DNA from 2 places in the Clostridium sp. DMHC 10 genome. Region 2 is predicted to be linked to the other one. Evidence: riboswitches for the same ligand, from Rfam matches in the RefSeq annotation. Region 2 holds a riboswitch; the other holds the start of a gene.
The links. A riboswitch is a leader RNA that binds a small molecule or an ion and turns the genes downstream of it on or off. The one in region 2 is predicted to bind lysine.
Positions count from the first base shown of each region.

Region 1: linked by a shared signal. The riboswitch ahead of lysA (diaminopimelate decarboxylase) and the one ahead of dapA (4-hydroxy-tetrahydrodipicolinate synthase) in region 2 are both predicted to bind lysine.

Region 1 is NZ_LGVB01000015.1:2,350,502-2,353,933, forward strand. Features, by position in the region: gene lysA (diaminopimelate decarboxylase) at 108-1,397, opposite strand; lysine riboswitch at 1,513-1,688, opposite strand; partial or broken gene AGR56_RS13435 (M18 family aminopeptidase) at 1,862-3,161, opposite strand; gene AGR56_RS13440 (cation diffusion facilitator family transporter) at 3,403-3,432, shown strand, end outside.
Region 2 is NZ_LGVB01000015.1:1,196,357-1,199,788, reverse strand. Features, by position in the region: gene AGR56_RS07605 (sugar kinase) at 1-63, shown strand, start outside; gene AGR56_RS07600 (orotidine 5'-phosphate decarboxylase / HUMPS family protein) at 64-684, shown strand; gene hxlB (6-phospho-3-hexuloisomerase) at 705-1,247, shown strand; lysine riboswitch at 1,308-1,479, shown strand; gene dapA (4-hydroxy-tetrahydrodipicolinate synthase) at 1,593-2,459, shown strand; partial or broken gene AGR56_RS07585 (NUDIX hydrolase) at 2,571-3,178, shown strand; gene AGR56_RS07580 (helix-turn-helix domain-containing protein) at 3,361-3,432, opposite strand, start outside.

The DNA of each region.
Region 1 (3,432 bases), 1.2 Mb from region 2:
GTAATTCAAGGGAAAAAATTCCTCCGTACCTACGGAATTTTAGTTGTAAATTTGTATACAACTTAAATTATTATAAGGTATTATTTAAAAATAGCAACACATTAATTTTATAGAATTGAAAGCTCGTTTCTTATTACATCCTCATAGCTTTCTCTTTTGCATATCAACTTTGAAGTACCATCTTTGACCAAAACAACTGCTGGTTTAGGTATCTTATTGTAATTACTAGACATAGAATATCCATAAGCTCCTGTTGTTGAAACTACAAGTAAGTCACCACTTTTTGCTTCTGATATCTCAACATCTGTTAAAAGTATGTCTCCAGATTCACAGCATTTTCCAGATATAGTTACCTTTTCTTTTGAATCATTAAATTTATTTGCGATTGAACATTCATATTCAGCATTATATAGTGAAGGTCTTATATTATCCGTCATTCCACCATCAACAGATACATACTTTCTTATATCAGGTATATTTTTTATAGAACCTATTGTATATAAAGTTGTACCTGCATTTCCTATAATTGATCTTCCAGGTTCTATAATAAGCCTTGGAAGCTTAATTCCAAGTTCTGCGCTTTTTTTATCGGCCTCTTTAAGTATAGCACTACAAAATTCTTCAGTGGTCCTCGGCTTATCTGCTTTTGTATAGTAGATTCCAAAGCCTCCCCCAAGATCAAGCTCCTTAATATCATACTCTATCTTGTCCTTTATTTGTTTAATAAAGCTTAACATAGCATCTACTTCTTCTAAATAAGGACTTATTTCAAATATTTGAGAACCAATATGAGCATGAAGTCCTACAAGTTCAACATTTTTAAATTTGATAGCTTCTCTAACAGCTTCAAGAGCATCACCATTTGAAAGTGTGAATCCAAATTTAGAATCAATTTGCCCTGTTTTTATATATTCATGGGTATGGGCTTCTATTCCCGGAGTTATTCTTAAAAATATTTTTTGTACCACATTTTCCTTTGCTGCTATTTCGTTTATTTTTTCAATTTCATAAAAATTGTCAACAACGAATCTTCCTACACCAAAACTTATTCCCATTCTAATCTCATCTATTGTTTTATTATTTCCGTGAAATAGTATTTTTTCCATTGGAAATTTTGCCTTGTATGCTGTATATAATTCTCCCCCAGAAACAACATCAAGATTAAGTCCTTCTTCACTTATAATTTGGCACATTGCAACAGGTAAAAACGCTTTTCCTGCATATGCAACTGTATTATTCTTGCAAAAATTGTCACGATAACTTTTGCAATTATTTCTTAAAAGTTCCTCGTCTATAACGTAAAGCGGAGTTCCATATTCCTTAGCAAGATTGCTTGAACTTACACCACCTATATATAATTCATTATCCTTTACTGACATGCTTCCAAATAATTTCACCCTTCACACCTCTTTAATTAGTTTCTGCATAAAAAAATATTTATTGTTATAATTATACAATAGTAAATAAAATAATACGGCAAAGTTCAACTCTGCCGCATACATACAACTTTGTGAACCTTGTAGCTCTCCACTTAAAAAACTCAAGCGACAACTTTATACATATTGTGCATAAAGCCAGATGACTAACCTGCCAGTTTATTCATCTTCGGCTAAAAGCTCCTTTCGCTGTTTATAATTGCCTGCTAGCTAAAACAACTACTCTTAACTTAAAGCACCTCTACATTAGGCTTTTAATCGTGAAATCAATAGAAAACTTATTGCATATATGTTTTAAAACAACGATTTTCAAGGCATTTCGAGACATATATAAATCTAGTTAAACTGATTTCACTAATATCAATTTTTTTTATTGTAGCATAATACTCATAAATATACAATATGTTTTTAAGACTTTAATTGAGTTATAGATTGTAGAATTCTTCAAAAGATTTTTCAACATATAAATGATCCACAACTCCACACAATTCTCTTATAGAATGCATTGCAAGCAGTGCTGTTCCTATATCAACAGATCTCAATGCTAAATGTGTTGAACTTATAGGTCCAATTGTAGAACCTCCAGTTTCATCTGATCTGTTTACAAATTTCTGAAATGGAATTCCTGCTTTTTTACATATTTCAGTATACACTGATATAGAATTGCTATCAGAAGTATACTTTTGATTTGCATTTATTTTAATTACAGGTCCACCATTTATGTGAGGTCTATTAGTTGGATCTGCCTTTTCACCTTTGTTAGGGTGAACCGCATGTGCTGAATCAGAAGATATAATAAAGGATTTGTTAAGAGCTCTAAAGAAATCTTCTCTATCACCACCAAAAGATAACACTATTCTTTCAAGTATATCAGATAAAAATTGAGAATCGGCTCCTTGCTTACTGGAACTTCCTATCTCTTCATTATCAAAGCACACAAGAACATTTGTCATTTCCGATACGCTTGACTTTGTTAAGGCAGTTACTCCTGCATGAACCATTTCTAAATCGTCTAATCTGCTGCTAGATATAAATTCATTGTTTAATCCCATTATACAGCCTTTATCATATTCGTAAAGCACAAGATCAAAATCCATTATATCCTCTATATCTACATTTAATTCACTTGCTATTAACTTAACAAGATAATTATCTTTCTCAAGGCTATCGTTAATAAGTCCAAGCACAGGAAGCATATCAATTTGCTTATTTAATTCTATGCCTTTATTTATATTTCTATTCATATGTATCGCAAGATTAGGTATTATAAGTATAGGCCTATTAATATTTATAAGTTCAGTTTTAGGATTTAAAATGCTCCTTCCTTTTAGAGTTACTCTTCCTGCTATAGATAAGGGCCTGTCAAGCCAAGTATTTAAAATAGGTCCTCCATACACTTCTGTATTCAACTTTAAATATGACCCTTCTGAAATAATTTCAGGATCTGGTTTTATCCTAAAAGTAGGAGAATCTGTATGGGCTCCTATTATTTTAAATCCTTTTTCGCAATAACGCCACTTCCAACACCAAAGGCAATTAAAGCTGAACTATTTCTTGTAACAAAATATCTTCCATTTTTTGAACTTCCCATCTATCTTCTTCATTTAATTCTATAAAGCCATTATCTTTAAGCACACTGCTTATGCTATCTACTGCATGAAAAGGTGATGGACTTTTATAAATAAAGTCAATCAATTCTTCAGCATATTCTAATTCATTTTTCATATGTCATCCTCCAAATTTATCATTATACTGCCTGTAATTTTAAAATTGATACTAATACGATTTATTCCACTAACACTATATATAGTTATAGTATACAAAATACAATTATTTTTTTCCAGTATATTTACCAAATGTGTTATAATTAAAATTAATTATATTTGAACCTCGTAACACAATTATGCATCAAGATTTTTTTAACATAACTTAAAATTTTTATCTATTATATAAGGAAGTGATTATTTTGTTTTCAAATTTAATTATATCCAAATTC
Region 2 (3,432 bases):
GGAGATAATGATGGTTATCCGACAAGAGAAAAACTTGAAAAATTTTTAGGCAGTGAGGCTTAAATGAAGATACAATTAGCTTTAGATAGAATAACTTTAGGGAAAGCTAAAAGCGTTGCTAAAAAAGCTGAAGATTATGTTGACATAATAGAAGTTGGCACATCTCTTATTAAAGACTACGGAAAAAAATCTGTAAGTTTTATTAAAGAAAATTTTAAGGATAAAACCATATTAGCAGATATAAAAACCTGTGATGAAGGTGAATATGAATTTAAGTCCGCATTTGAAGCGGGGGCCGATATTGCTACGGTTATGGGAAATTCTCCAATAGAAACTATAGAGATATGCTATAATGTTTCAAAAGAATATAACAAAGATGTTATGATAGACCTTATGGGAACAAGTGAAAGTAAGATAGCACAATTAAAGAAGTTTGATAATGCTATATTCTTTATTCATCTACCTAAGGATAATAAACATGGAAATTTAATTGATAATTTTAATAAAAATAGTGATTTATATAGAGGCATCAAAAGGATTGCACTAGGTGGAAGTGTTAAGGAAGATATTTTAAAAGATATATTACTTATCAATCCGGAAATTTTGGTTGTTGGTTCAGCTATAACAAAATCAAATGATATAGGTTTAGCAGCTTGTAGGTTTAAGAACAATATTATAGGCTAAAAAATCGGGAGATGAGATTGATGGAAGTGTTAAGCGAAATACTGAATGAAGTAAACAGTGTAGTGAAAAATGTTGATGAGAATGAATTAGATAACATTGTTAAGCTAATATCTAAAGATAAAAGAATATTTGTATATGGCGAAGGAAGATCAGGGCTTGTTGGAAAATGCTTTGCAATGAGGCTTATGCATTTAGGCTATACGGTGTATGTCGTTGGAGAAACAATTACACCATCTATTACCGAAAAAGATATGATATTTGCTATATCTGGTTCTGGAGAAACTTCTATGGTATTAAATTTATCAAAAAAATCTAGGGATCAAGGCGCATCCGTAATAGGAGTAAGCAGTAGAAAAGATTCATCGCTAATAAAAATTTCATCGAGCTTTTTGATAGTTCCTGGAGCCGTAAAATCAGATAAGAATGTAAGATCCATACAAATTTTAAGTTCATTATTTGATCAAAGCCTTCATATAGTTTTGGATGCGCTGTGTTTAAAGCTTAGTTATAAAGATAAACTTCATAATGAAGAAGCTATGAAAAATCATAGTAATTTAGAATAGATAAAGTTGAAATAAAAATAAATATGTGATAAACTATGTATAAAAATAAATTGAATTCTTACCTAGGGTAGAGGTGCTGTAATTATAAGTATTTTGTTTTTAGCCGGCAGGCGTCTTAGAAACAAAGAAAGGAATATCAGCCGAAGAAGTCATTTTGGCGAAGATGGTTTCTGGTTTTATATAGAACATGTATAAAACTGTCACTAAAGTATAGTGGAGAGCTACAAGGTACACGTGCAAGGTTATTAAATGTTACGTTAATAACAGCAGCAAGGGTGTTCCTTTGCTGCTGTGTTTTTTGCTGATATTTTGTTTCCCACAGGTAAGAGGAAGGTAGGTATGTAAATGAAAATTCAAGGTGTGTTAATACCAGTTGTTACTCCTTTTGTAGATGGAGAAGTTGATTTGGAATCTTATGGCAAACTTATAAAACATTATACTTCAAAACAAATAGCAGGCATTATGCCTCTTGCAACTACAGGTGAAACTCCAACTCTTACAGATTATGAATATGAAGCTGTACTTAATAAGACAATTGAATGTAATGAGGGAAATGTTCCAGTATACGTTGGATTTGGTGGAAATAATACAAGCAAAATGACACAGAGTATTAAGATGTTTGAAAAGTATAATATAAAAGGTATATTATCTGTATGTCCATATTATAATAGACCGGATCAAAGAGGAATATATGAGCACTTTAAAGCTATATCTGAAGCTACTACCTTGGATATAATATTATACAATATACCATATAGAACTGGTAGAAATATTGAAAATGATACAGTTAGAAGACTTGCTGAATTTAAGAATATAGTTGGAATAAAAGATGCTTGCGGCGATTTTGGACAAACTACAGAGCTTTTATTGAACAGACCTTCTGATGAAAACTTTTCTATATTAACAGGAGAAGATGCTTTCTTCTATAGTACATTAATGCTTGGTGGAGATGGTGGAGTTATGGCATCTGCGCATGTAAATACAGAAAAATATATTGAAATATATAATAAAGTAATACAAAATGACCATCTTGGAGCATTTAAAATATGGAAAGATGTAGTTGGGTTAATACCAATGCTGTTTGAAGAGCCTAATCCAGCGCCAGTTAAGTATTGCCTTTATAAGCTTGGATTGATAAAATCCCACGAATTAAGATTACCTTTAGTATCAGTATCAGAAGAGCTAGCTAAAAAATTAGATAGCGCACTATAATTTAATAATGTTTATAAAAATAAGTAACATTTTATAAATAGTTATCCACATTTATGCTAAAATATATAGTATAAGTGTGGATATTTTTATGGAAAGCGAGAGTGATACATAATGAGCGAAAACAAAATAAAAAAGTTAACGCCTATGGCGGAATCTAAGTTTTTAAGTCTTTATGACATTGAATATAAAAATAAATTGGGAAATTTAAAGCATTGGACTGTGGCTTCTAGAAAAGATTTTGAAACGCTTAAAGAACAATATTTTGAAGGAAAGAAAGAAAAAGTTGATGCTGCAATAATTGTTGCATTTCATGTGGAGAGTAAAAAGTTAGTTTGCATAAAGCAGTTTAGGGTTCCTTTAAATGATTATGTTTATGAACTTCAGCTGGACTTATAGATGGAAACGAAAGTTTTGATGCTGCAGCAGCGAGAGAACTTAAGGAAGAGACGGGACTTGAACTTATTGATATAAATCATGAAAAAACAAAGAGCAAGGTTTATGCATCAGCAGGTATGACGGATGAATCTGCAGCCATAGTTTTTTGCACTTGCAAAGGAACTTTATCAAAAGAATTTCTTGAGGATGATGAGGATATAGAAGTGATGCTTCTTTCACGGAATGAAGTTAAGGAACTATTAAAAAGAGATGTTAAGATGGATATGAGAGCATTTATAATGTTTCAAGCATTTGTGGGCATGGGAGAAGAATTATTTAAGTAAATGCAAAAGAAAGTGCTTATTTAAAACATAGCCTAAATAAAAATTATCCACACCTTCATTAAAATAATTGATTAAGGTGTGGATAATTTTTATGTTATTTAATAATTTACAACATAATTAGAACCAAAATTGTTGCCTCAATAATTTTGCTCATTAACTCCATATTTCATGAAAGCTGATAATTATAAATTATCGCTATTTCCACATCTGTTTTTGGCATATTGGCTTGCTGTCATACCAGTATACTTTTTAAA